Regions from separate parts of the Janthinobacterium sp. 35 genome, predicted to be linked through region 4. Evidence: predicted binding sites of a transcription regulator. Region 4 holds the regulator's gene; each other region holds the start of a gene.
What was found. The regulator sigma-54, encoded in region 4, starts transcription at its own class of promoters, with help from an activator protein. The targets are predictions, from matches to a motif close to TGGCANGNAANCTGCTTT.
Positions count from the first base shown of each region.

Region 1: a site for sigma-54 is predicted at 4,714-4,731, ahead of CLU93_RS24945 (circularly permuted type 2 ATP-grasp protein). Genes of this name have one in related genera too.
Region 2: a site for sigma-54 is predicted at 797-814, ahead of glnA (type I glutamate--ammonia ligase). Genes of this name have one in related genera too.
Region 3: a site for sigma-54 is predicted at 4,009-4,026, ahead of CLU93_RS21740 (urease accessory protein UreD). Genes of this name have one in related genera too.

Region 1 is NZ_PEFN01000001.1:5,600,253-5,607,476, forward strand. Features, by position in the region: gene CLU93_RS24925 (alpha/beta hydrolase) at 1-402, opposite strand, end outside; gene CLU93_RS24930 (peptidase) at 509-1,387, opposite strand; gene CLU93_RS24935 (transglutaminase family protein) at 1,477-2,286, opposite strand; gene CLU93_RS24940 (alpha-E domain-containing protein) at 2,286-3,230, opposite strand; gene CLU93_RS24945 (circularly permuted type 2 ATP-grasp protein) at 3,224-4,678, opposite strand; gene CLU93_RS24950 (sensor histidine kinase) at 4,807-5,964, opposite strand; gene CLU93_RS24955 (hypothetical protein) at 6,033-6,914, opposite strand; gene CLU93_RS24960 (TonB-dependent receptor) at 6,995-7,224, opposite strand, start outside.
Region 2 is NZ_PEFN01000001.1:1,467,509-1,474,732, reverse strand. Features, by position in the region: gene CLU93_RS06590 (rhodanese-like domain-containing protein) at 65-526, opposite strand; gene glnA (type I glutamate--ammonia ligase) at 912-2,327, shown strand; gene CLU93_RS06580 (DUF4124 domain-containing protein) at 2,473-2,982, shown strand; gene glnL (nitrogen regulation protein NR(II)) at 2,988-4,076, shown strand; gene ntrC (nitrogen regulation protein NR(I)) at 4,125-5,615, shown strand; gene corA (magnesium/cobalt transporter CorA) at 5,758-6,723, shown strand; gene CLU93_RS06560 (GAF domain-containing sensor histidine kinase) at 6,858-7,224, shown strand, end outside.
Region 3 is NZ_PEFN01000001.1:4,868,346-4,875,569, reverse strand. Features, by position in the region: gene CLU93_RS21765 (urease accessory protein UreF) at 1-197, opposite strand, end outside; gene ureE (urease accessory protein UreE) at 197-721, opposite strand; gene ureC (urease subunit alpha) at 735-2,435, opposite strand; gene CLU93_RS21750 (urease subunit beta) at 2,437-2,766, opposite strand; gene CLU93_RS21745 (urease subunit gamma) at 2,788-3,090, opposite strand; gene CLU93_RS21740 (urease accessory protein UreD) at 3,112-3,954, opposite strand; gene CLU93_RS21735 (EAL domain-containing response regulator) at 4,109-6,319, opposite strand; gene CLU93_RS21730 (sensor histidine kinase) at 6,494-7,224, opposite strand, start outside.
Region 4 is NZ_PEFN01000001.1:2,107,436-2,114,659, forward strand. Features, by position in the region: gene CLU93_RS09460 (PTS sugar transporter subunit IIA) at 304-786, shown strand; gene hprK (HPr(Ser) kinase/phosphatase) at 823-1,758, shown strand; gene rapZ (RNase adapter RapZ) at 1,911-2,774, shown strand; gene CLU93_RS09475 (enoyl-CoA hydratase/isomerase family protein) at 2,898-3,983, opposite strand; gene hpf (ribosome hibernation-promoting factor, HPF/YfiA family) at 4,119-4,478, opposite strand; gene CLU93_RS09485 (RNA polymerase factor sigma-54) at 4,548-6,026, opposite strand; gene lptB (LPS export ABC transporter ATP-binding protein) at 6,031-6,786, opposite strand; gene lptA (lipopolysaccharide transport periplasmic protein LptA) at 6,786-7,224, opposite strand, start outside.

The DNA.
Region 1 (7,224 bases), 3.5 Mb from region 4:
CGGCTTGCCCACGTCGCGCTGGCGGTCCGTGGCGAAATACACTTTGACCACCGCATAATTGGAGACGACGGCGCTCTTGTCGGCTGGCGCGGGCATGGCTTCCACGTCGTGTATCTGGGGCAAGGGCCGCTGCAGCGCATCGAGCAAGCCTTGCGCGGCAAACAGGGTTGCCATGTCATTCGGCACGTTTGCCGTGGCCAGGGCGGCCGACAGGGCCAGTTGCAGCCGGGCATCGTCAGGCGCCGCTTCCAACGCGGCGATGGCGGCCAGGATGTCTGACGCACTGTCGAACTTGGCGATGGCTTGCTTGAGCCTTTGATAGTGGCTGGCGACGGTTTCGGGCGCGTGGCCGGGCGCGCCTTGCCCGATGGCCGCCACGACGGCGGAAGTGATCAAGTCCATGTGCCACCTGCCTTTCAGGTCAATCTGGATTGAATGTCAACCCATCGCCATAAAAGCACGCGCAAGGCGATTTGTCCAGCGCCTTGCGCAGCGGTGGCGTCACCGGTCAATGCTGCTTGTCGTCGCTGAACTGCTGCGCCAGCGATTGCAGGGGCGCCACGGTCAGGCCGCCACGGCTCACGTGCTCGGGGATGGCCACGCGTACGGGCTTGCTGTGCATGTTGGCGGACGACAGCACGTTCGTCGTGGTCTCGGGCGCCGCATTCCATACGGGATCGACGATGCCTTCGAACACATGTTTCAATTGCTCGCCCCAGGTGTCGCGGATCATGCGGAAATACTGGTTCTTTTCATCGATGGTGACGAAGCGCGTGACGGCCAGGCTACCCGTCTCGTAGACGAGCAGATCGAGCGGCAAGCCGACGGAAATGTTCGAGCGCAAGGTCGAATCCATGGAAATGAGGGCGCACTTGGCCGCCTCGTCCAGACGCGTGAACGGGTTGATGACGCGGTCGATGATGGGCTTGCCATATTTCGCTTCGCCGATCTGGAAATACGTGTTTTCATCGTGCGATTCGATGAAGTTGCCAGCAGAATATACCTGGAACAAGCGGCAGCGCTCGGCGCCTATCTGGCCGCCTAAAATGAAGCTGACATTGAAATCGATGCCGCACTCGGCCAGGGCCTTCGCTTCGCGCTGGTGCACGGTGCGCACGGCATCGCCCACGATGCGCGCCGCATCGTACATGCTGGCCACGTTCCAGATGCTGCGTCCATCCGCATCCACATGTTCGGAGACGATCTGGCGGATCGCTTGCGAGATCGACAGGTTGCCAGCCGTCATCAGCACCAGCATGCGGTCGCCCGGGTTTTCGAACACGCTCATCTTGCGGAAGGTGCCCACCTGGTCCACGCCGGCGTTGGTGCGGGAATCGGACAGGAAGACCAGGCCTTCGTTGAGGCGCATGCCTATGCAATAAGTCATCGTCGTAAATCAAGTCAAAGGGGGAAGCATTCTACACCAGCCGGGCCGTGCCACCTGCTGGCAAGGCCCGGCCAGCCTCATTCTTGCCACTACACGGGCACGATCTGCACATCGACTCGTAACGTTTCCGTGCCGCCACCCTGGCGCACGCCGCGCACGGGCGCCGCCGAATCGTAGTCGCGCCCGATGGCCAGGCGGCAATACGCGTCCGTCATCAGCCGCGCGTGGGTCACATCGATGCTGACCCAGCCCGCGAAATCCGGGTCCTCCGTCCAGGCGTCGACCCAGGCGTGACTGGCCGCATGGCCCGTCGTGCCCGGATCGATATAGCCGGAGACATAGCGCGCCGGGATGCCCCAGGCGTGGCAACAGGCCAAAAACAGGTGCGCGTGGTCCTGGCACACGCCGCGCCCCAGGGCCAGCGCGTCGCCAGCCGTCGTGGTGACCATGGTGGCGCCGCTTTCATACGCCACCTTGCCGACGATGTGCTCGGCCAGGCGCAGCAAGTGGCCCGTGCCTGCCGTGACGCGCTGGTCGGGCAGGCTGGCAGCCGCCAGTTCCAGAATAGCGGGGTTGGCCTGCGTCAGGGCCGTCGGCATGGTAAACAACAGCGGCGACAAGGTATCGATCAGGTTCAGGCGTCCCTTGTGCGGGTAAATGGTTTCCACCACGCCGTGCGCCACCAGACTCAGCGACTGGTGGCTGCCGTTGATCGTCAGCATGTGCGACAAATTGCCGTAGGCATCCGTGTAGGCGTGGCACTGGCCCGGCGTGGTGATTTGCCAGGACAGGGCGCGCTGCTGCGGCTCGATACGCGGCGTCAGGTGCAGCTGCTGGATGGTGTAGGCCAGCGGCGCACTGTAGGCGTAATGGGTTTCGTGGCGGATAGTGAGCTGCATCAGGCCGCCAAGGGAACGAGGAAGTCGCGGCTGACGCGGTTGCCCAGGTCGTTGATGTTTTCCAGAAACTCCGTCAGGGTCAGGTGCAAACCGGCCTTCATGATGTCGTCGATATGGCCGAATTTCAGCTCCGCATGCAGTTTCCCTGCAAACCTTTCCGTATCGGCCGACACGTCGTTGCGGATATGCTTGAGATTTTCCACCACGTCATCCATGCAGGCAAGTAAAGACCTGGGCATGTCGCCGCGCAGCATCAGCAACTGCGCCACCCGCGCCGGGGTGATCACGTCGCGGTAGACCTTGCGGTAGATCTCGAAGCCGGAAACCGAACGCAGCAGGGCTGCCCAGTAGTAAAAGTCGCGCTGGGTGATGTCTTTCGAGGTGTCGCGCGCGCCGTGGAACTTCACGTCGAGGATGCGCGCCGTGTTGTCGGCCCGCTCCAGGAAAGTACCCAGGCGAATGAAGTGGATCGCCTCGTCCTTGAGCATGGTGCCCAACGTGACGCCGCGCGACAGATGCGAGCGGTACTTGACCCATTCGAAGAAGGCGCTGGGGTCCGTTTCCAGCAGATTGCTGTTCAATCGCTTCTGCATGTCGAGCCAGGTGGCGTTCTGGATTTCCCACACTTCCGTCGTCAGGGTGCCCCGCACGGCGCGGGCGTTTTCGCGCGCGCCCGTCAGGCAGGCGAGGATGGACGACGGATTGTTCGGGTCGCGCACCATGAAGTCGAGCACGTCGCGCGTGTGGAAGCGGCCATATTTGTGGTCGTAGGCGCTTTGCAGCTCGGAAATACCCAGGGTGGCGCGCCAGCCCTGTTCCGCATCCTGCTCGGACTGCGGCAGCATGGACGTTTGCATGTTGACGTCGAGCATGCGCGCCGTGTTTTCCGCCCGCTCCGTGTAGCGGGCCATCCAGAACAAATGATCAGCGGTGCGGCTCAGCATGTTTTCTCTCCTGCAAAAGCGGATGTCTCTTCCAGTACCCAGGTATCCTTGGTGCCGCCCCCTTGCGAGGAATTGACCACCAGCGAGCCTTCCCCGAGCGCCACGCGGGTCAGGCCACCCGGCACCATGGAAATGGTCTTGCCGGACAGCACGAACGGGCGCAGATCGATGTGGCGCGGCGCGATGCCGGCGTCCACGTACGTGGGGCAGGCGGACAGCGCAAGGGTCGGCTGGGCGATGTAGCCGCCCGGATTGGCCAGCAGGCGCTGGCGGAAGTCCTCGATCTGCGCGGCGCTGGACGCCGGCCCCACCAGCATGCCGTAGCCGCCCGCGCCATGCACTTCCTTGACGACGAGCTTTGCCAGGTTCGCCAGCACGTAGGACAAATCGGCGCTCTTGCGGCACTGGTAGGTGGGCACGTTGTTCAATATCGGCTCCTGCGACAGATAAAACTTGATCATGTCGGGCACGAACGGGTAGATCGACTTGTCGTCGGCTACGCCCGTGCCGATGGCGTTCGCCAGCGTCACTCTTCCCGCGCGGTACACGGACAGCAGGCCAGGCACGCCCAGCGAGGAGTCCGAGCGGAAGGCCAGCGGATCGAGGAAATCGTCGTCCACGCGGCGATAAATGACATCGACGCGCTTGGGGCCGCGCGTGGTGCGCATGTAGACGGAATTGTCGTTGACAAACAGATCCTTGCCTTCGACCAGTTCCACGCCCATTTGCTGGGCCAGAAACGCATGCTCGAAGTAGGCCGAGTTATACATGCCGGGCGTCATGACGACCACCGTGGGGTCGTCCACGCCCATGGGCGCGACGGAGCGCAGGTTGTCGAGCAGCATGTCCGGGTAATGGTCGACGGGGGCGATGCGGTTGCGGGCGAACAGTTCCGGGAACAGCCGCATCATCATCTTGCGGTCTTCCAGCATGTAGGACACGCCCGAAGGCACCCTTAAGTTGTCTTCCAGCACATAAAACTCGCCCTGGCCCGCGCGCACGATATCGACACCCGCGATATGGGCGTAAATGTCGGAAGCGACGGAAATGCCCTGCATTTCCGGGCGGTATTGGGCATTCTTGTAGATTTGCTCGGCGGGAATGATGCCCGCCTTGATGATGTTTTGCTCATGATAAATATCATGGATGAACATATTCAAGGCTTGCACGCGCTGCACCAGGCCCGTCTGCATCTGCGCCCATTCGGCGGCGGGAATGATGCGCGGGATGGTGTCGAACGGAATCAGGCGTTCCGTGCCGGCATCGTCGCCATACACGGCGAAGGTGATGCCGACGCGGCGGAACGTCAGGTCGGCTTCGGCCCGCTTGCGGGCGATGGTCTCGGGCGATTGCTGCGCCAGCCAGTTGTCAAATTCACGATAGTGTTCACGTACCTTGCTGTCCGTACCCACCTCATCCGCAGTCATTTCATTGAAAAAATTTGCCATGTTGTGATTTCCCTTGAGCCGTGTCTATGTATAGCTCAGCAGGAAGCGTGCCAACAGCGCGGCTGCAGGAAGGTGTAAACATGAGCACTTTTGTGGCGTCACGCTGCCGTTCGCACCAATTCGGTGCGCTAGCTGTCACTCTTGGGAGCGCCGGCGGGCGGGACGAACGGACGGCAATCGACGGGGACGTCGAAGATGAAGCTGGTGCCCGTTTCGGGTGCGCTGTCGACGGCGATGCTGCCGCCGTGGCTTTCGGCCACGTTCTGCACGAAGGGCAGGCCGATGCCCCAGCCCGGCGCGGGGCTGTCGTTCTCGCGGCGCAGGTAGTCGAAGATGCGCTCGGCCTGTTCCGGCGCGATGGCGTGGCCGCCATTGTGGACGGTGAGGATCAGGCGTTCGTGCACGGCTTCCACGTGCACCTTGACGGGCGTGTCGTCACCGTACTTGATGGCATTGCTCAGCAGGTTTTCCAGCGCGCGCCGCAGCGAGTTCTCGCACCACCAGCCGGTGACGGCTTGCCCGCTGACCTGGCATTTTCCGGGCCGCTGCAGGTTGACCTGGCCGGCCACGGCGTGTACCAGCGGCAGGACGTCGAACTGGCTCAGCGCCAGCGGCAACTGCTGGCCCCGGTGGTAGCTGAGGCTATCGAGCAATTCCTCGATCATGCTGTCGAGCCGTTTGCTGTGCTCGGCAATCTTGTGCGCCAGCGAGACCACCCGTTCCGGGTCGGCTGGCCGCAGCAGCAACTGGGCGCTGGTGCTGATGACGGCCAGGGGATTGCGCATGTCGTGCGACAGGCCGGCCGCGATGCGGCGCCGGAAGCCTTCGTGCATGCTGGTAAATTCGCGTATCGATTCGCGGACGCCCACGTCGATCGAGGCGTTGATCACCTGCCAATCCTTGCGGCGCAGGGTGATGCCGGACGCATGCGCAACGGCGGCGAAGCAGTCGCGGAAGATCTGGTATTCCTGGATCACCTGTTCCGGCCCGTAATTGGTCATGCGCGCCCGTTCATTGCCATGCACGGCGGGGACGTTGCTATTGCTGGCGGCGTTTTCGCGCGGATGGCCCGGCGTCAGCGCTTCGGCCAGGTTATCGAAAAAGGCGGGCAGAGTATTGATGAGTATGGGCGTGAGCAACTGGTCGGCGCCGCGCACGCTGGCGCGCACGCGCTGTTCCCAGGCGCTGAGGACGGCATCACGCATGGCGAAGAGGCGCTGCGCGCGCTGCAGTGGACGGCGTGCGCTGGCCTGGCGATCCGCCTGATGATCCGTGGCAATATTCACCTGAACTCCCTGACAGGAATGGCTATGCTCGGAATAGTATGCGCCTAATCCGCCGCCAGGGAAACGCCTTATTGTCCAGTATCTGCCTGCTGCAGGGCCGCCTGCAGGCGGGAAAGCGAGGCTGACCAGTCGGGCAGCGAAAAGTTCTGGGGGTCATCATGACCGTTCGCAAAGCCCGTATCGAGCACGGCGTGGAAGGCAGGGATCAGCCACGTGCCCTTGCGCACGCTGGCGGCGAAGTACAGCAGGGCCAGCCGGTCGTATTGCGCGGGCGTAAAGCCCGGATCGGGCGCCAGCCCGTCGTTGCCCTTGCCGCCACCGGGCACGGAGCGGCGCGGCTGCACCAGCTCTACGTGCAGGAACAGGCCCGTCAGCGACGGCTTGTCCTTTTCCAGTTTGCTGGCGTAGCCGGGTGTGCCAAAGTCGCGCACCGACAATGAATCGCCGAGGCGGTTCACGTAGACATGGCCTTTCGGCCCGCCGCCCAGCGCCGGATTGCGCAAGGCAAAATCGTTGAAGTCCCAGCTGGCGTCGTTGATGTGGTCGGGAACGGTTCCTAACAAGAAATTCGGGTAGCTGGTGTCGTGGATGACGAAAAAGCGTGCCATGGGCGCCGTCAGCCGGCCCACGGCGCGCGACAATGGCGCATCGACGGCGCCGCCCACATCCGCTTCACTGATCGATTGCTGCGCCAGCCAGGCGCGCAGGCGGGCCGGGGCGATGCCCGTGCGCTGGCCGACATGACTGGCAAGGAAGTCCGGCAGCGACGCGCTGTCGCCCAGGCGCGCATACAGTTTCACAGGGCGCAGCAGACACGTGGCTTGCGCCCGCGCGTCGCCCTTGAAACCGCTTTTCCAGGCGGCGTAGGGGCAGGCGGCTTGCTTTTGGGCAAGGGCGGTGCCGGCGGTGGCGCAGAGCAACAGGGAGAGGAGGGCGGGGCGCAGTGTCATGCGCGCATTGTCGCCCAAGCACAAGCGATTGCACAGGGGCGCACGCGGCGCGGCGCCCCTGCCGGGCATGGAGTGACCGTTTAGAAGTCGACCGAGGCGGAGACGACGACGGTGCGTGGCGCGGCCAGCACCAGCGTGCCGATATTAAAGGACGACACGGCCGATGACCAGTAGTTGCGGTCCGTCACGTTGTCCACACGGGCGCGCAAGGTCACGTCATGCCCCGCCACTTGCGTCAGGTAGCGCGCGCCAATGTCGAGGCGCGTCCACGATGGCAGTTGCTTGCTGTTGGCCAGGTCCGCATATTGCG
Region 2 (7,224 bases), 640 kb from region 4:
CCGATGGCGGGCCGCAGGGTGGCCCGCCAGATCAAACACGCTTCAGATAGTCAGGTGGCCAGCGTCAGGCGCCCAGCCACGGCAGTCCCGCCTTGCACCAGCCGCCGATCTGCTTGCGGTGGCCGTCGGCATCCTTGTCGCCCTCAAAGCCTTCGAGGATGTCGAAGCAGTTCACGTAGCCGTGCTCGGTCGCCAGCTTGGCCGCATGGCGCGACCGCACGCCGGAGCGGCACAGGAACAGCAGCACCTCGTCTTTGCCGGCCTGGGCAGCCAGTTGCGCGAGGAAGTCGGGATTCGGCACGCCGCCCGGATACGTGGCCCACTGCACCGCACCGTGCTGGGTGTCGGCGATGTCGACCCGGCCGACCCAGTCGCGCTCGGCATTCGTGCGCACATCGATGAGCTTGGCAGCGGCATCGCGCTGCAGCAAGTCATATGCCTCCTGCGGTGTGACGGCGCCGGCATACGGCGTGCCTTCATTGGCCCGGCTGCGGGCGGTGGTCAGGATGTCGGCGGCGGTAGTCATGGCGTCCTCGATGAAAGTGGGGTGGTGTGGTCGATTATAGTGCGCCGTCCGCGCCCCGCAAACGGGAAACCATGGTGCATCGCGTGCGCACCACAATGAGGCATTTTTCAGAAATCAAAGAAAAATGCACGACAATGGTGCGTTATTCGTTTTTTGCACTTGCATAGTGCATTCTTGATGTGACGCAAACACTGCCTGGAAATCACGGGCGGGAAAACTTTCATTGGGATAGCCGGGTTTTGCCCCTGGCGGCCAGGTCTCTTCAGAAGCTGGCATGGAATCTGCTATGATCCTTATGAGTTTTGGTGGCACGCAATGTTTGCTTCGCTTCATCAGCCCAGACGCATTAAGGTCGGCTCACCCCACATTCATTTAGGAGATACGCATGGCAATGACAGCCGCAGAAGTCTTGAAGATGGTAGAAGAAAACGAAGTCAAATTCGTTGATTTCCGCTTTGCTGATACCCGTGGTAAAGAGCAGCACGTGACGGTTCCCGTGTCGCACTTCGACATGGACAAATTCGAGTCGGGCCACGCCTTTGACGGTTCTTCGATCGCTGGCTGGAAAGGCATTGAAGCGTCCGACATGATCTTGCTGCCGGATCCAAACACGGCCAATATCGACCCGTTCATGGAAGAAACGACCTTGTTCATGCAGTGCGACGTGATCGAACCGTCGGACGGCAAGGGCTACGACCGCGACCCGCGCTCGATCGCGAAACGCGCCGAAGCCTACCTGAAATCGTCGGGCATGGGCGACACCGCCTACTTCGGCCCTGAGCCAGAATTCTTCATCTTCGACAGCGTGCGCTGGAAGATCGACATGTCGGGCTGCTTCGTCAAGATCGGTTCGGACGAAGGTTCGTGGTCGACCGGCAAGGACATCGAAGGCGGCAACAGCGGCCACCGTCCTACCGTCAAGGGCGGCTACTTCCCTGTGCCACCAGTGGACAGCTTCCAGGACATGCGTTCGGAAATGTGCCTGATCCTGGAGTCCTTGGGCATCCCGGTTGAGGTACATCATCACGAAGTCGCTGGCGCAGGCCAGAATGAAATCGGTACCCGCTTCTCGACCCTGGTCGAGCGCGCCGACTGGACGCAAAACCTGAAATACGTGGTGTGGAACGTGGCGCACAGCTATGGCAAGACCGCCACCTTCATGCCGAAACCTATCGTTGGCGACAACGGTTCGGGCATGCACGTGCATCAATCCGTATGGAAAGATGGCAAAAACCTGTTCGCTGGCGACGGCTATGCCGGCCTGTCCGATTTCGCCCTGTACTACATCGGCGGCATCATCAAGCACGCCAAGGCACTGAACGCGATCACCAACCCGGGCACCAACTCGTACAAGCGTCTGGTACCAGGCTACGAAGCTCCAGTGAAACTGGCGTACTCGGCGAAAAACCGTTCCGCCTCGATCCGTATCCCGCACGTGGCCAATCCAAAAGGCCGCCGCGTGGAAGCGCGCTTCCCGGATCCACTGGCGAACCCGTACCTGTGCTTCGCCGCACTGCTGATGGCTGGTCTGGACGGCGTTGCCAACAAGATCCATCCGGGCGAAGCCGCCTCGAAAGATCTGTACCATCTGCCGCCAGAAGAAGACGCACTGATCCCTACCGTGTGCGCTTCGCTGGAAGAAGCACTGGAAGCCCTGGACAAGGACCGCGAGTTCCTGACCCGTGGCGGCGTGTTCAGCGATTCCATGATCGACGCTTACCTGGAACTGAAAATGCAGGACGTGCAGCGCATGCGCATGACCACGCATCCTGCCGAGTTCGACATGTACTACTCGCTGTAATGGCGCCACGCCGGCAACTTGCCGGTAGTGAATAAAAAACGCGGGTGAGGCGATGGTCTTGCCCGCGTTTTTTGTTATGGCGCCACTGGGCGGTGTTGTATAGTCGGCCCAGGAACGATGCGGCACGAGCCGACAGGAGTGAAGATTGACCAAGCATTACAGAATGGCGCTGATGGCAGGATTGCTGGGCGCGGCGGCACAGGCGCACGGGCAGTCATATGTGTGCGCCGATGCGCAAGGACACAAGACGTACACGGACAAGCGGGCTGGCACGCATTGCCAGCTGCTCGATTTACCGGGCGCCATGACGGAGCCGCCACGCAAGACGGCGCCGCTAGCCGGTGCGCCTGCGCGGCCCGCCACGCAGGCGGTGGCCACGGCGGCGCCCGCCGCTGGCGCGTTTCCCAAGGTCGATGGCGCCGAGCAACGGGCGCGCGACCTGGACCGGCGCCAGATCCTGCAAGATGAATTGCGCAGCGAAGAGCAGAAACTGGCGGCCCAGCGTCTGGAGTTCAACGAGGGCCAGCCTGAACGCCAGGGCAATGAACGCAACTATGCCAAGTATCAGGAAAGAGCGGCGCAGTTGAAAGAGAATATCAACCGGACGCAGCAGAACGTCGAGGCCCTGAAACGCGAGATTGCGAATATTCGGTAAAGCACATGACAATAGACAACCATTCCAGCCGTCCCGCCCACCTGGCCGGCCTTGATTTGCTCGCTTCGGCCGTGATCCTGCTCGATGGCGATGGCCGCATCAGCTATGCCAACGCGGCGGCGGAAAACCTGCTGGAAAGCTCATTGAAGGCCCTGTCGCGGCAAAAGCTGACGGCGCTGTTCCTCAACCCCGAAGAGCTGGCCGGGATTTGCGCACAGGCGCTTGAACACAAGTTTTCCGATTTGCGCCAGGACCTGAGCCTGGAACGCCTGGGGCGCGAGCCGCTGCGCGTGCACAGCATCGTCAGCGCGCTCGAGGCGCCGCGCGACGGCGTGCTGATCGAGCTGCGCGAAAACGTGCAGCAATTAAAACTCGACCGCGAGGAGCGCATCCTCGACCAGAGCCAGGTCAACAAGGAGCTGATCCGCAACCTGGCGCATGAAATCAAGAACCCGCTGGGCGGCATCCGCGGTGCGGCCCAGCTGCTGGAGCTGGAATTGCCGGCCCTGCACCTGAGCGAGCTGCGCGAATACACGCAAGTCATCATCAAGGAAGCGGACCGCCTGCAAACCCTGGTCGACCGCCTGCTGGCGCCGCACCGCCGCCCGCACATCGTGGGCGACGTGAATATCCACGAAGTGTGCGAGCGCGTGCGCAGCCTGATCCTGGCCGAGTTTCCCAGCGGACTGACCATTTCGCGCGATTACGACGCCTCGATCCCCGAGTTTCGTGGCGACAAGGAACAATTGATACAGACCGTGCTCAATATCGCGCACAACGCGGCGCAAGCGCTGGCCGAGCGCATCGAGGCGGGCGATGCGGAGCTGATTTTCAAGACGCGCGTGGCGCGCCAGGTGACCCTGGCCAAGGTCCGCTACAACCTGGCATTAGACTTGCATATCATTGACAATGGACCGGGCATCGCACCCCAGATCCGCGACCGGATTTTCTACCCGCTGGTGTCGGGCAGGGACGGCGGCAGCGGGCTGGGACTGACCTTGGCGCAAACCTTCGTGCAACAGCACCTGGGCGTGATCGAGTGCGAAAGCCGGCCTGGATACACCGATTTCAGGATCGTTCTCCCCTTGCCATAAGCGAGGCAGTATCCCACCCATGAAATCCATTGCGGGACGCACACACTAATGAAGCCAATCTGGATAGTTGACGACGACGAATCAATCCGCTGGGTGCTGGAAAAGGCCCTGGCGCGGGAAAATCTCGCCACCAAGAGTTTTGCCAATGCGCGCGACGCCATCGCCGCACTGGAATTTGACACGCCGCAAGTGCTCGTGTCCGATATCCGCATGCCGGGCGCCTCCGGCCTGGAATTGCTGCAGACGGTCAAGTCGCGCTTTCCCGGCTTGCCGGTCATCATCATCACGGCCTTTTCCGACCTCGATTCGGCCGTCGCGGCCTTCCAGGGCGGTGCCTTCGAATACCTGGCCAAGCCGTTTGACATCGACAAGGCTGTCGAGCTGATCCGCCGCGCGCTGGAAGAAAGCCTGCGCGAGACCAGCGTCGAATCGGGCCCGTCGGAAACGCCGGAAATCCTCGGCCAGGCGCCGGCCATGCAGGAAGTGTTCCGCGCCATCGGCCGTCTGTCGCAATCGAATGTGACGGTGCTCATCACGGGCGAATCCGGTTCCGGCAAGGAACTCGTGGCGCGTGCGCTGCACAAGCACAGTCCGCGCGCGGCGCAGCCCTTCATTGCCCTGAATACGGCGGCGATCCCGAAGGATTTGCTGGAGTCCGAATTGTTCGGCCATGAACGCGGGGCATTTACGGGCGCGCAGACGACGCGCCGGGGCCGCTTCGAGCAAGCCGAGAACGGCACTTTGTTCCTCGATGAAATCGGCGACATGCCGTTCGACTTGCAGACGCGCTTGCTGCGCGTGCTGTCCGATGGCCATTTCTATCGCGTCGGCGGGCACCAGCCGATGAAGGCCAACGTGCGCGTCATTACGGCCACGCACCAGAACCTCGAGCAGCGCGTGCGCGACGGCCTGTTCCGTGAAGACTTGTATCACCGTCTGAACGTGATCCGTTTGCGCCTGCCCAGTTTGCGGGAGCGGCGCGAGGATATCCCCATCCTGGTGCGCCACTTTCTGGTGCAAAGCGCGCGCCAGCTGGGCGTGGAAGCCAAGCGCATGAGCGAACCGACGATGCAATTTCTCAGCAGCCTCGATTTGCCCGGCAATGTGCGCCAGCTGGAAAACCTGTGCAACTGGATCACCGTGATGGCGCCGGGCCAGACGGTGGAAATCAAGGACTTGCCGCTGGAATTGACGCAGGGGCAGAGCGATGGCGCGGCCACTGCAGCGGCGGCCGAGGCTGCGCCGGCCGCCGTTGCCCATCCGCACGGCGGCCAGGTCTTCGAAGCGGCCGCGCCCGCCAATGGTACGCCGCCGGGCTGGATCGGCCTGCTGGAATTACAGGCGGCCGGCATGCTGGGCGCCGGGCAGCAGGAAGTCATGGCCGTGCTGGGACGGCAATTCGAGTCGGCCCTGATCAAGACGGCGCTCAAGCATACGCACGGGCGCAAGAACGACGCCGCCGTGCGCCTGGGCATCGGCCGCAACACCATCACCCGCAAGATCTCCGAACTGGGCATCGACGGCGCCAAGGACGATTGATCTATCTTCCGGACGGGACGTCTGTCTCGTCCGCGTTCCCTCCCGTTGTTTCTTGCGCGCCACAACACCCACAGCAGGCGATAAGGTAAGCTGGCGCCTGCCGGACTGTTTCGTCCGGTCTTAACTTTCATTGTGGAACTGTATGCTGATTAACTGCGTGGCCTATCAGGATGGCAAAAAACTGGCCGACTTGCCGATTGACGATATCAGCGATTACGTCGAGCGCCCCGACTGTTTCGTCTGGGTAGCCCTGCTCGACGCCACGCCGGACGAGCTGAAACAGATGCAGCACGAGTTTTGCCTGCATGAACTGGCCGTCGAGGATGCGCAGCGCGGTCACCAGCGTCCGAAGATCGAGGAATATGGCGACTCCCTGTTCGCCGTGGTGAAAACCGTGGAAATGGTCGAGAACGAGCTGGTCATGGGTGAAGTCGACATCTTTGTCGGCGCCAATTACGTGCTCTCGTCACGCAGCAACAGCTCGCAAGGTTTTCTTGGCGTGCGTGCGCGCGCCGAGCGCGAACCACACTTGCTGCGCCAGGGCTCGGCCTTCGTGCTGTACGCGCTGATGGACGCCGTCGTCGACCGTTACTTTCCCGTGCTCGACGCGCTGGAATCGGAGCTGGAACTGATCGAGGACCGCATCTTCGACCGTGGCACCGAGCGCGACAATATCGAACGGCTGTATCAATTGAAACGCAAAGTCATGGTCTTGCGTCACGTGGTGGCGCCCCTGATGGAAGCGGTGGGCAAGCTGCACGGCGGGAGGGTGCCGCCGCTGTGCCACGATACCCAGGAGTATTTCCGCGATGTGCACGACCACCTGGCGCGCATCAACGGTACGCTCGACACCATCCGCGACACCATCAGCACGGCCATCCAGGTGAATCTGTCGATGGTGGCCATCGATGAGAGCGAAGTGAACAAGCAGTTGGCGGCCTGGGCGGCTATTTTCGCCGTATTTACCGCGTTTGCCGGCGTGTGGGGCATGAACTTCAAGTTCATGCCGGAGCTGGACTGGCAATACGGCTATCCCGTGGCCGTGGGACTGATGAGTTGTGTCTGCGGTTATATGTATTACTTGTTCAAGCGTTCCGGCTGGCTGTAAAAAATTCCTGCGTATCTGTATTATTAAACAATAGCCAGGGGTACAATCGCGGCAGGTCCGCTCGGGCGGGCCATGGCTGAGGGTTGCCACGCCGGCAGGTTGGCTGGCGCTTCCAATGCTGCGCAGGAGCATTCATGAGTATTCCGTTGTTTGATGTGAATTCGCAAGAACCCCTGTTCGATCCCGAGCAGCGACGCACCCTGGCGGAAGCGGCCCTGCGCTCGATTACTGCTTCGACGGCGCACGCCCGTGGCGACGACTTCCTGCGCATCCTCGTCAAGGACCTGGCCGAAGCGCTCGACGTGCACTATGTGATCGCCGGGCGCCTGGTGCACATGGACGATGGCAGCGAAGGCATCCGCACGCTGGCCCTGTGGGGTGGCGACGGCTACCAGCCGAATATCGAATACAGCCTGCAGCACACGCCTTGCCAGGACGTAACCTGCCAAAGCATGTGTTTTCATGGCAGCGACATCCAGCGTCGCTTTCCATTCGATAGCC
Region 3 (7,224 bases), 2.8 Mb from region 4:
AAGCGCCAGCACAGCGGCGCCTCCCAGCGCGCCACCACGTGCGCCAGATGCTCGGCGATCCACGCGCGCGCCGTGGCCGCGTCATGCACCAGGCCAGATTCGAGCGCCGCTTCCAGCCCCTGCGAATAGCTGTAGGCGCCGATCGGCAAGGCCGGGCTGGCGAACTGCAGCAGATGCAGCAGGGCCGAGGCCTGCATCATGCAGCGCCTGGCACATCGCCGGGACGGTGTATTTTCTGCCGCAGCGGCACGGGCGCCAGCAAGTGCTGGCCGTGGCCGTCGTGGTGGCCATGGCCGCCGCCATACGCGCCCGCCTCCGGTTCGAACGGCGCGCTTTCCTCCGTCACGCTCGCCTGCAAGCCTTGCAGCATCTCTTTTAAAACGGGGTCTTTGCGGATGCGCAGAAAGCCGTCGCCCACCTGCGCCTGCGTGTGGCGATTCCCCAGGTGGAAAGCACAGCGCAGCAGGGTGTGCGCATCCGCGCAGCGCACCAGGTAGGTCGGCTCGCGTGCGGCGACGATCTGCACCACCGGCCCTTCCGGTCCCGTCATGCGCTCGCCGTCGCGCAGCACCGTGCCGCGCACGGTGAACACGGCCACCTCGTCGCCATTCGACAGCACGGCGCGCAGCCGGCATTTTTCGCGCTGGTCGTAGGGGAGCACCAGTTGGGCGAACGGGATGCGGTCGTCGTCCGCTCCCAGCTTGGTATGCAATGTGAGCATGCTTGTCTCCTGCTTAAAATAGAAAATAGCGCTGCGCCATGGGCAGCACGGCGGCCGCCTCGCACACCAGCAGCTGGCCGTCGGCGCGCACGGCATAGGTTTCCGGGTCCACTTCCATGTGCGGCGTGGCGCTGTTATGGATCATGTCGTGCTTGCGCAAGCCGCGCATGTTTTTCACGGCGATGACGGATTTGTTGAGTTTCAGCTGATGCCCGATATCGAGGTCATAGGCCGCCTGCGAGACAAACGTGAACGACTTTTTCAGGCCGCCGCCGAAGGCGCCGAACATCATGCGGTAGTGCACGGGCTGCGGCGTGGGAATCGAGGCGTTCGGATCACCCATCTGTGCGGCGGCGATCATTCCGCCCTTTAAAATCATCGACGGCTTGACGCCGAAAAACGCTGGCTTCCACAGCACGAGGTCGGCGATCTTGCCCGCCTCGATGGAGCCGACCACGTGCGCAATGCCATGCGTGATGGCCGGGTTGATCGTGTACTTGGCGATATAGCGCTTGGCGCGGAAATTGTCGCTGCGCGCCGTGTCGGGCGCCAGCGGCCCCCGCTGCACCTTCATCTTGTGCGCCGTCTGCCAGGTGCGCATGATCACTTCGCCGACACGCCCCATGGCTTGCGAGTCGGACGACATCATCGAGATGGCGCCGATGTCGTGCAAAATATCTTCGGCGGCGATGGTTTCGCGGCGGATGCGCGACTCGGCAAACGCCACATCTTCGGCAATCGCCGGGTCCAGGTGGTGGCACACCATCAGCATGTCCAGGTGCTCGTCGAGCGTGTTGACGGTAAACGGGCGCGTGGGATTGGTCGACGAGGGCAGCACGTTGGCCTGTCCCACGGCGGCGATGATGTCGGGCGCATGGCCGCCGCCCGCCCCTTCCGTGTGAAAGGTGTGGATGGTGCGGTCCTTGAAGGCGGCCAGCGTGTGCTCCAGAAAGCCGCCCTCGTTGAGGGTATCGCTGTGCAGCGCCACCTGGATATCCATGCGGTCGGCGACGGACAGGCAGTTGTCGATGGCGGCCGGCGTGCTGCCCCAGTCCTCGTGCAGTTTCAGGCCGATGGCGCCCGCGCGCACCTGCTCTTCCAGCGGCAGCGGCAGGCTGACGTTACCTTTCCCCATGAAGCCCAGGTTCATCGGGAAAGCGTCGGCGGCCGCCAGCATGGCGTGCAAATGCCACGGCCCCGGCGTACAGGTGGTGGCGGCCGTGCCCACGGCCGGTCCCGTGCCGCCGCCCAGCATGGTGGTCACGCCGCTCATCAACGCTTCCTCGATCTGCTGCGGACAAATGAAGTGGATGTGCGTGTCGACGCCGCCGGCCGTGACGATCAAGCCTTCGCCGGCGATGATTTCCGTCGCGCCGCCGATGGGCAAGGTCACGCCAGGCTGGATGTCCGGGTTGCCCGCCTTGCCAATGCCGAAGATCAGGCCATTTTTCAGGCCGATATCGGCTTTCACGATGCCCCAGTGGTCGAGGATGACGGCATTCGTGATGACGGTATCCATCACCTCGGCCGCGCAGCGCTGCGACTGGCCCATGCCGTCGCGGATCACCTTGCCGCCGCCGAATTTCACCTCTTCGCCGTAGATCGCGTAGTCATGCTCGATCTCGATGAACAGTTCCGTGTCGGCCAGGCGGATGCGGTCGCCCTTGGTGGGGCCGAACATTTCGGCATACGCGCTGCGGGGAATGCTGGCCATCTCAATCCTTTCCCGGTGGAGTGTCTTGCAGGTCGCCCATCACTGCGCCATTGAAGCCGTAGACCTTGCGTTCGCCCGCCAGCGCCACCAGTTCCACCGTGCGCTGCTGGCCAGGTTCGAAGCGCACGGCCGTGCCGGCCGTGATATTGAGGCGCATGCCGTAGGCGCGCCAGCGCTCGAAGGCCAGCGCCGGATTGACTTCAAAAAAGTGAAAGTGCGAGCCCACCTGGATCGGCCGGTCGCCCCGGTTGGCCACCACCACGGTGGCCGTGGCGCGGCCGGCATTCAAGCTGATTTCGCCTTCTTCCAATTTGTATTCGCCTGGGGTCATGAGGGGCTCCTTCTCAAAAAACTACGGTATCGGATGGTGCACGGTCACCAGCTTGCTGCCATCGGGGAAGGTCGCTTCCACCTGGATATCGGGGATCATCTCGGCGATGCCGTCCATGACGTCGGCGCGCGAGAGTATTTTGGTACCGTCCGACATCAGCTGCGCCACCGACTTGCCATCGCGCGCGCCTTCCATGATGGCGGCGCTGATCAGGGCCACCGCTTCCGGATAATTCAATTTCAAGCCGCGCGCCAGGCGCCGTTCGGCCAGCAGCGCGGCCGTAAAAATGAGCAGCTTGTCTTTTTCGCGCGGAGTCAGGTCCATGGTTTTCCTTGTCTTTCCTGTTCAAGTGTTCCAGATGCGGGGCACGACGGCGTCGCGCCCCAGCATGGCGGGGCGCAGCAGAAGCCAGGCGGCCAGCATGATCCGGCGCGCCCCCTCGCTGTCGCCGCACAGCAGGCGCACCACCACCAGCGCTTTCATGTGCGTGGCGCCAAACACGGCGCCGGCCGGCACGGCGATCTCGCGCACGGCCGCCAGTACGGATGAAGAAACGGGTGTGCCGACGGCGATCAGGGTGGCGCATACCGTGTGGCCGGCCAGCCCCAGGGGACTGGCCATCAGCGCGCCGCCTCCCGCCAGCACACCCTGCTCCCACCACAGCAGCTTGCCGCCACGGCGGATCTGCACCTGCTGGCTGATGCTGCCTGTGTTAAAAATTTCGCCCGAGGCGCTGCGGCCCAGGCAGACGATGTCGCAGCCGATGTAGCTGGCGTCCGGCGCCAGTTCCACCTCATGGCGCAGGCGCACGCACGCCTGGTCGAAGAAAATGCTTTCCTGCGGCAGCCACTCGATGGCGGCGCCGCTGCCGGCGCGCAGCACGATGTGCTGACCCGAGACGTGGCCATTCGCGCGGTACCACTTGGCGGCGCCCGGCGACGTGAGCAAGGCGTGCGCGCCCTCGCCCACCGTGGCGTCGACGGCCAGCTGGTCGCCGCCCACCACGCCACCTGGCGGATGGATGATGATGGCGTGGCAGACGGCATCGCCTTCCGGATACAGGGGCTTTTGCACGCGCAAGGGGCCGCGGTGCGTGCGCTCGACCAGGCGGCTGACGCCATCGTGCAGCGCAAAACCGAGGCGCAAATGCGCCTGCCAGGCGCCGTGTGCGCTGGGCTGTAAAGGCATGGCTGGATGGGACCTGTCTGGCATGCGGGGCAATCGCGTAAATAAGCGATTACCTAAGCAGGATATGTGCCAGCGTCAGAGGAAGGAAAAGTGAGTATCCTGCACCGCGCTGCTGCGGACGCACCGGAATGGTGCATCGGCCGCACCGCAGCGTTTATGTTTTGGCCACGGCCAGGGTGCGCCGTTCACGCAGCAAGGCCGTGAATGGTGCGGCCGCCAGGGGCCGGCTGAAATAATAACCCTGCATTTCGTCGCAGCCGTGTTCCGTCAGGAAGTCCACCTGTTCGCGCGTTTCCACGCCTTCGGCGATGACGCGCATGTCCAGGTTGTGTGCCAGCGAGATGACGGAACGGGCGATGGCCGCGTCGCTGCTGCTGGTGGTGACGTCGTCGACGAAGGATTTGTCGATCTTCAGCACGTCGATGGGAAAACGCTTCAGGTAGCCCAGGCTGGAATAGCCGGTGCCGAAGTCGTCGAGCGAAATACCCACGCCGATATCCTTCAGGCGCGTCAGCGCCGCCACCGCCTTGTCCGGGTCGCCCATCACCGTGCTTTCCGTGATCTCGATACCCAGGCAGGCGGGCGCGATGGCGTATTTGCGCAATACGGCCTCGACAAACGGCACCGTGCGGTCCTGCGCGAACTGTTTACCGGACAGGTTGACGGCCACCTTGATGCTGCCCAGGCCTGCGTCGTGCCAGGCACGGATCTGGGCGCAGACGCTTTCGAGCACCCATTCGCCGATGGCCGTGATCAAGCCGTATTCTTCGGCCAGCGCGATGAACAGGCCCGGCGACACCTTGCCCAGCACCGGGTTCTCCCAGCGCAGCAGGGCTTCCGCGCCCAGCAAGGCGCCCGTGCGCAAGCACATCTGCGGCTGGTAGTGCACTTCGAATTCATCGCGGCAGATGGCGCCGCGCAGCTGCTGCTGCATGGCCAGGCGGGCGCGGATATCGCTGCCCATGCGCTCCGTGAAGAAGGCGTAATGGTCGCGCCCCATTTCCTTGGCCCGCACCAGGGCCGTGTCGGCGTGGCGCAGCACGTCATCGAGGCTGTCGCCATCGGCCGGACACATGGCGATGCCGATGCTGGTCGTCAGCGCCAGGCGTTCGCCACCGACATTGAGCTCTTCGCGCAAGCCGGCCAGGATGGTTTGCGCCAGCCCCAGGGTACGCCCCAGCAGGGCATCGTCCTGCAGCAGGATCTGGAATTCGTCGCCGCCCTGGCGCACCACGGTGTCGCCCTCGCGCACGCAGCCGGACAGAAAACGCGCCACCACTTGCAGCGCCTTGTCGCCCACGGCCTGGCCGTGCGAATCGTTGATGTTCTTGAAGCGGTCCAGGTCCAGGCACATCAGCACCACCTGCTGGCCGTCGCGCACGGCGTTGGCGCGCGTCTGTTCGAAGCGCTCGCGCAGCAGCACGCGGTTCGGCAAACCGGTCAGCGCGTCGTGATAGGAGAGGAAATCGATCAGATGCTGCTCGGCCTTGCGCTCGCTGATGTCGAGGAAGACGCCGATGTAATTGACGACGGCGCCATCGGGCCCGTGCACGGTGGACACGCTGAGCAGACAGGGATAGGTGTCGCCGCTCTTGCGCCGCGTTTGCACTTCGCCCGACCAGCAGCCGCTGCTGCGCAAGCCCTGGCGCAAGGCCAGCAGCACCGCTTCGCCCGTGTATTCGGCATGCAGGCGCATGATGTCGGTGCCCACCACGTCTTGCGCCGCGTAGCCGGTGATGCGTGTAAAGGCGGGATTGGCGGTGACGATGGTGCCGGCCGGATCGGTGATCAAAATGGCGTCCTGGGTGGCTTCGAAGACCTGGCCGGACAGGCGCAGCAATTCCTCGTTGGCGCGGCGGATCTGCACTTCGCGCGCCAGGGTGCTGGCCACCTGTTCCAGTTCCGCCGTGCGTTCGGCCACGCGCCGCTCCAGGTTGGCGCGCTCCTGCGCCAGCTGCAGCTGCGCCCGCGCCAGGCGCACGTGCGCGTCGGTACGGGCGAGGATTTCCTCGGCCTGGAAGGGCTTGGCGATGAAATCGACGGCGCCCAGCGCAAAGCCGCGCACCTTGTCGTCCGTATCGTACTGGGCCGACAGGAAGATCACCGGCACCTGGCGCAGGGACGGTATCTCCTTCAGGCGGCGGCAGACTTCAAAGCCGTCGAGGCCCGGCATGCGCACGTCGAGCAGGATCAGCTCCGGCGGGCGCGCCTGGGCGGTCCACAGGGCCAGTTCACCGTTCGGCGCCTGGCGCACCGCATAGCCGGCGCCGCCCAGCAAATCGCTCAACAACTTCAGCGAAGCCGGCGTATCTTCAACGATCAGTACTTCGCCCTTCGAATTCACTTCCGAAAAATCGCGGTGCATGTAGCAGTTCTCTCAGCTTTGGATGAGGCGCGGCGCTCGATTGCCACGCTGGACAAGACATTTCTTTGCGATGAACTACGTACTATCATCATAATCTTTATTGCAATTTGGCACCATCCATCCACGATACTTAGTCCGTCTTTTCATCGAATCCGATGTTGTCAGCCCACACTTTCAGGTATGTGCCAGCGCGCCCTCGCTCTCCAGCAAGACGCACAGCTGACGGTACTGGTGCTGCTCGAGCATGGCCTGCAGCGGCACCAGCAACGGCGCCGCCGACGCCGGCAGGGCCGCCAGCAGCTGCGCCACCCTGGCCAGGTTCAATTCGCGCAGCGCCACCAGCAAGGCGGCGCGCTCTTCTCCGGCCAGCAGCAGCAAGTCTTGCGCCTGCAGTGCCGGCGGCACTGCCGCCTGCGCCGGCATGGCCGGCGGCGCGGATGCCTGCGCTGGCGCCTGCGCCGCCTGCGCGGGGATGCTGAAACGGAAGGTAGCGCCCTGCCCCGGCGTGGACTCCAGCGTCAGTTCGCCTTTCATCAACTGCACCAATTCGCGCGAGATGGCCAGGCCCAGGCCCGTGCCATCCTTCGGTCCCGCGCTGTCGGCCTGCACGAAGGGCTCAAAGATGCGCTGCTGGTCTTCCAGCGCGATGCCGATACCCGTGTCGCTGACGGCGAACGACAGGCGCCACGTGGCGTCATCAAGCAGCTCGCCGCGCACGCGCAAGGTGATCTCGCCGCCGCCGGCGAACTTGACGGCATTCGACATCAGGTTCAGCAGCACCTGGCGCAAGCGCGTCGCATCGAGCAGCACCGCCGCCGGCAGGTCCGCGCAATCGAGGCGCAGGGCCAGCCCCTGCTGCTCGGCGCGCATGCCCAGCATGTCCATCACTTCCTGCAACAGGGGCG
Region 4 (7,224 bases):
AGGAATGTTGGCTGTGTTTTAAAACAACGTTGCAGTAGTGCCTCAGAGCATGTCAAAGACGCTGAAAAATCGGAAAATCGGCATTCGGCGGCGGAAAAATCTGTTCGCCGCGTGTTTTTAATCAAGAAATAGCCGCTACACCCCGATGTTATTTTTTTGCTAAAATGATGGCGACATGGGCTGTCGCGCCCACTGCGCCCGCAGCGCGCGTATACTGTTGAGAATTGGCGTTACAGGCCGCGGAAACAGGCCTATAATTCGGCTCGCAAGCCCTCTGCGCATTGCACCATTTCATTGAGTGTCATGACTAATCTTAGCAAAATATTATCTCTCGAAAACGTCCTGCTGGACCTGGAAGTGTCCAGTAAAAAGCGCGCCTTCGAGCAAGCCGGCCTGATCTTCGAAAACAATTACGGCATCGCCCGCTCTACCGTTTCGGACAATCTGTTTGCCCGCGAACGCCTGGGCTCGACAGGCCTGGGCCATGGCGTAGCCGTGCCGCATGGCAGGGTCAAAGGCAGCAAGACCCTGAAAGCGCCGCTGGGCGCCTTCGTGCGTCTGGCCGAGCCGATTCCGTTCGAGTCGCCCGATGGCAAGCCCGTCAATCTGCTGTTTTTCCTGCTGATTCCCGATCATGTCACCCAGCAACATCTGGAAATTTTGTCGGAAATCGCTGAAATGTTTTCCGACGATGCCTTCCGCACGGCGCTGGCCACGGATCCGGAACCGAAATCCGTGCATTCGCGCATCGTCAATTGGCAACCCAGTCTGCAAGCGACGGGTTAAACTTCAGGTATTCCTCCACTCCTGAAGAAGACTGCCATGTTGCAAACGCCGCTGACGATACAACGCCTGTACGACGATAATCGTGAAAGTCTGCAACTGGGCTGGTTCGCCGGTTTCCCCGGCGGCGAGCGCCTGATCTCGGGCGATGTCTCGTCGGCCGCCGACCAGGTGGGCCACTTGAACCTGATCCATCCGGGCCGCATCCAGGTCTTCGGCCACCAGGAAATCAATTATTATCAGCGCCTGAAGGTCAACACGCGCACCCATGTGATCGGTGAACTGATCGCCGGCGGCCCACCCGCGCTGATCATCGCGCAAGGACTGGAAACCCCGCCCGACATCCTCGCCATCTGCGACGAGCAAAACATCCCCCTGTTCTCGACCCCGCTGCCGGCCGCGCAAGTGATCGACTTCCTGCGCGTCTACCTGTCCAAAAAGCTGGCGCAGCGCATCATCATGCATGGCGTGTTCATGGACGTGCTGGGCGTGGGCGTGCTGATCACGGGCGATTCGGGGCTAGGCAAGAGCGAGCTGGGCCTGGAACTGATTTCGCGCAGTCACGGCCTGGTGGCCGATGACGCCGTCGAATTCTCGCGTATCGCGCCCAACATGATCGAAGGCCGCTGCCCGCCCCTGCTGCAAAACCTGCTGGAAGTGCGGGGCCTGGGCTTGCTCGACATCAAGGCCATCTTTGGCGAAACGGCCGTGCGCCGCAAGATGCGCTTGAAACTGATCGTGCACCTGGTGCGCCGCAACGCGCTGGAAGAGGAAGTCGAGCGCCTGCCCTTCCTGTTCCCCACGGAAGACGTGCTCGGCTTGCCCGTGCGCAAGGTCGTCATCCCCGTCGCCGCCGGCCGCAACATCGCCGTGCTGCTGGAAGCGGCAGTGCGCAACACCATTTTGCAGCTGCGCGGCATCGATACCTTGCAGGAGTTCATGGAGCGGCAACGACTCGCCATGAGTGGCGATTAACAACGTAGGTCGGATTAGCGGGGCAACGCCCCGCGTAATCCGACAACATTGTTGACGTGTGCAGCAAAGAAATACCACAGTCTAAATTGCAATCATTTGTAAAGATCATTGCCTCGGGAGCGCAGTGCCGATCTTTATTGTATGATCGGCGTATGCATATCGTCCTTATCACCGGAATATCCGGCTCCGGTAAATCCGTCGCGCTCAATGTGCTGGAAGATACCGGCTACTATTGTGTCGACAACCTGCCACCGGCCTTGCTGCCCAGCCTGGTGCAAACCTTGCTCGACGAAGGCACACCGCAACTGGCCGTCGCCGTCGATGCGCGCAGCGCCGAGTCGCTGGCCAGCCTGCCGCACAATGTGGCCCTGCTGCGCGACCAGGGGCACGACGTCAAGGTGATGTTCCTCACGGCCACCACGCATTCGCTGGTGGCGCGCTTCTCGGAAACGCGGCGCAGCCATCCGCTGTCGCACGAATTGCGGCCGAACCAGAACCCCGCCAGCCGCCGCACCCTGATCGAATGTATCTCGGAAGAACGCGAACGCCTGTCGGCCATCGAGCAATTGGGCCATGTGATCGATACCTCGGAACTGAGCGCGAACAAATTGCGTGCCTGGATCAAGGATATCGTCGCCTCCGAACGCGCGCCGCTGACCTTGTTCTTCGAATCGTTCGCCTTCAAACTGGGCGTGCCGCTGGACGCCGATTTCGTCTTCGACGTGCGGGCCTTGCCGAATCCCTATTACGACCTGGCGCTGCGTCCGCTCGACGGACGCGATGCGCCCGTGATCGCCTTCCTCGACGCGCAGCCGAGCGCGCTGGAACTGCTGGCCGACATCCGCGCCTTCATCGAGAAGTGGTTGCCGTCATTCAAATCCGACAACCGCAGCTACCTGACGGTGGCGCTCGGTTGCACGGGTGGCCAGCACCGCTCCGTGTACATGGCGGAACGGCTGGCGCAGTATTTCGGGCCGAACGAGCGCGTGGTTCTACGCCACCGCGAGCGCAGCTAGAGAACGCCAATAAAACCTACTGCGCGTCGGTATAGGTGGTCTGCGATGCTCACTGTGCGTAAAGCACAGTTCCGCTTCTCAACCACCTCTCCCTTCCGCTCGCTACGGTTTTATCCAGCGTTGTTACTTCAGATAATAAAGCGGATGCGCCGTGGCCGGCCAGACGGGGGCAAAGAAACGTGCCACCATGGCTGCATCGACCTCGTCCAGGCTGGCGGGGTTCCAACGTGGCGCATTGTCCTTGTCGACCACCAGCGCGCGCACGCCTTCCAGCACTTCTCCATGCGCGAAATTGTGGCGCACCACGCTGCGCTCCAGGCGCAGGCAGTCGGCCACACCCAGGTGGGCACCGCGCTGCAGCAATTCGAGGGTCACCGACATCATCAGCGGTGAACGCAAACGCATGGCCGCCAGGGCCTTGCCTGCGAACGCGCTGTCGTCCTGCGCCAGCGAGGCCATGATGGCGGCCACGGAAGGGGCGCCGAAGTGGCGGTCCAGCGCCGTGCGCGCGGTGGCCAAAGCAGAAGCCCCCGCCTCGGCCTGGAACGGCGCGGCCAGCGCCTTGATGGCCACCGGCAAGGCCTCGCCCGGCGTCGATTCGAACAGGGCCAGCAGCGCCCCCATCTGCGCCTCGGGCAGGTAGACATCGGCCAGCCCCGTGTACAGGGCATCGGCCGCGTTGATCGTCAAGCCCGTCAAGCCCAGGTACAGGCCCAGCTGGCCGGCCAGGCGGGACAGAAAATAACTGCCGCCCACGTCCGGGAACAAGCCGATATTGACTTCCGGCATGGCCATGCGCGTGCGGCCCGTGACGATGCGCAGGCGGTTGCCGGGCCCGGCTTGCGCCACGCCCATGCCGCCGCCCATGACCACGCCATCCATCACGGCGATATACGGTTTCGGGTAGAAATGAATGACATGATTTAAGGCGTATTCTTCTGTAAAGAAATCTTCCAGCAATGCACTGCCGCCTTGCGGCGTAGCCAGGCCCGCATCGTAAAAGAAACGGATATCGCCGCCGGCGCACAGGGCTTTTTCGCTGCTGGAACGGATCACGACGGCGTCCACCTGCGGATCGTCGCGCCAGGCCAGCAAGACGGCACTCAGGGCCCGCACCATCTCCAGCGACAGGGAATTGAAGGCTTTCGGACGGTCGAGCACGATGTGCCCGGTACGGTTGCGGATGGAGGTCTGGACGAAGTCGCTCATGGGAAAATGAAAGAAGTGAGAGTAGGCACATTCTAGCGCCTGCACGGGCAACATTGCGCTCGACAGGCAGGGGCGCAAAAAAGGGCGCAATGTGCGCCCTTAGTTGATCACAACCGGTTGAAAGTCGCAGGCCGTTTAGACGGCGGCTAATTCTTCTTCCGAGTTGTCTGGCAGATGCTTGATCGCCTCTTTACCGTGCCCTTGCACTTTGGTTTTGTATTTCATCACTTGCCTGTCCAGCTTGTCGATCAGGATATCGATTGCGGCATACAGGTCATGCGCCAGGCTTTCCACATAGACAGTTTTGCCACTCAGACGCAGGTTGACTTCGGCCTTTTGACGTTTTTCTTTCTCTTTGAGGTTATCCACGGTCAGAATCACGGCGATATCGATAACTTGATCGAAATGACGTTTCACGCGCTCCAGCTTCGTTTGTACGTATTCACGGATGGCTGGTGTCACTTCGAGATGATGTCCGCTGATGGTGAGATTCATACACACTCCTAAAGATGATCGGGTTCGTGCGGTCCATCCTATCCGGCCCGCAGAGGAACCGAAAAAAACTTACAAACACTTACGCAGGCTCACTGGCGGAATTTTCAACGCTTCCCGGTATTTGGCAACAGTACGTCGCGCAATCACCATGCCTTGTTCCCCCAGCATGTCCGCAATCTTACTGTCGGATAAAGGATTTTTAGGGTCTTCTGCTCCTGTCAGTTGCACGATCAATGCCCGTATCGCCGTCGATGATGCTTCGCCCCCCGCTTCGGTGGCGACGTGGCTACCAAAGAAATATTTCAACTCGAACATGCCGTGCGGGGTCAGCATGTACTTTTGAGTTGTTACCCGCGAGATAGTACTCTCGTGTAAACCCAGTGTATCAGCTATTTCACGGAGCACAAGGGGGCGCATGGCAACGGCCCCATGCGAGAAAAAGTTCTTTTGTCTTTCTACTATCGCCTGTGCCACGCGCAGGATCGTGTCGAAGCGCTGGCGCATATTCTTGATCAGCCACTTGGCTTCCTGCAACTGTGCGCCCATGGCGCCCTCGCCCTTGCCCTGCTTGAGCAAGTTGGCGTACATGGCGTTGACGCGCAGGCGCGGCATGACGTCGTTGTTCAGGGTGACTTGCCAGCCATTGCGCGCACGCTTGACGACGACGTCGGGCACCACGTAATCGGACACGTCCGAGGCGAACACGGCGCCCGGATGCGGATTGCACTGGCGAATCACCGTCTGCGCTTCACGCAAGTCTTCCTCGTCGCAATCGAGGGCTTTTTTCAGCTTGTTGAAATCGCGCTGGGCAAACCAGGCCAGGTGCTTTTCCACGATGACGAGGGCCATGCGCCGCGTCACCATGGCGACGTGCGGCAAACGCTTGATTTGCAGCGCCAGGCATTCGGACGCATTGCGCGCACCCACGCCGGGCGGATCGAAACTTTGCAGCAGGGACAAGGCCGTGCGCATCTCGTCGGCGTCGATTTCCAGCTCTTCCGGCAGGCGCGCCAGGATGTCGTCGAGCGACTCTTCCAGGTAGCCATTGTCGTCGAGCGCGTCGATGATCAGTTCGACCAGCGCGCGGTCGCGCAACTCGAGCACCGTCACGCGCATCTGCTCCATCAGGTGCTCGCGCAGGGTGCAGTGATGGGCCTCCAATTGCGGACGCGAATCTTCGTCATCGGGCGCCTTGCCCCGGCTCGCCTCGCTCCAGTCGCTGTCGCCACCGTCTGCGGCGGCCGGGCTGTCGCTCGCCTCGCCGTCAAAGGTCTCCGCTTCGGCCGGCGCCGCAGGCGCATCCTGGCCTGGCGGCTGGGGCGGCGCTTCGGCCGGCGCGGCCGTGGAACTCAGGGCTCCGTCGGACAGCAGGCGCAGCGAATGGTCGAGCGGATCGTCGAGGCGCTCGAGCAAGGGATTGTCCGTCAGCAGTTGCTCGAGTTCCTGGTGCAATTCCAGGGTAGACAATTGCAACAGGCGTATCGATTGCTGCAACTGCGGCGTCAGTGCCAGGTGCTGCGAAGTGCGCAGCTGCAATGATTGTTTCATTGGCTCACATGCGGAAGTGTTCGCCCAGGTAGACCCGGCGTACCGACTCGTTCGCGATGATGTCGTCGGGGCGTCCCGACGCCAGCACCGAGCCCTGGTTGATGATGTAGGCACGGTCGCAGATACCCAGCGTCTCGCGCACATTATGGTCGGTGATCAGCACGCCGATATTGCGCTCCTTCAAGAAGCGCACGATGCGCTGGATCTCGATCACGGCGATCGGGTCGACACCGGCGAACGGTTCGTCGAGCAGCACGAAACGTGGGTCGGTCGCCAGCGCGCGGGCGATTTCCACGCGGCGGCGCTCGCCGCCCGACAGCGACAGCGCCTGGTTCTCGCGCAACTTTTCAATCTGCAAGTCAGCCAGCAATTTATCCAGGCGCTCCTCGATCTCGGCCTTCTTCAAAGGACGGCCTTCGACGGTCTGGATTTCCAGCACGGCGCGGATATTGTCTTCCACCGTCAGCTTGCGGAAGACGGACGCTTCCTGCGGCAGATACGACAGGCCCATCTGCGCGCGGCGGTGGATCGGCAGGCGGGAAATGTCCACGCCGCTGATATCGATGCTGCCGCCGTCCGACGGCACCAGGCCGACGATCATGTAGAACGAGGTGGTCTTGCCGGCGCCGTTCGGGCCCAGCAATCCCACCACTTCGCCGCATTCGACTTGCAGCGATACATCATGCACGACTTGCCGCTTGCCATAGGTTTTTTGCAGCCCGCGAACGATCAGGGTGCTGCCGCAACGTGTATTGTCCATTAGTTCTTTCCTGGTGCGGGCGTGGCCGGCGCCTTGGGCTTCGGCTGGATCACCATGCGCACGCTGCCGCCATCGGGGGTGCTGGTGCCGCTGTCGGAATTTTCCATTTTGAATACTTCCTTGCGGCTGTCATACGAGATGAAGGCGCCGTTGGCCACGTCGGTCACTTTCGTGCCTTCCAGGCGCGTCAGCTTGGCCTTGGAAAACAGTTTCACCACTTCCGTCTTGTTATCGTATTCCACGCGCTCCGCCTCGCCTTCCACCCACAGGTCACCCGCGCCATCGCGCTTCTGGCGGAAGGTGGCCAGCTTGCCGGGATCGGCCCAGAAGGTGATGAACTGGTAGCCTTGCGGGTCTTCCGTGATCAGGGCCCGGCCCGCCTTCATGGTCAGAGTCCCTTTCACCAGCACGACGTCGCCCGTCAGGGTACGCACCTGC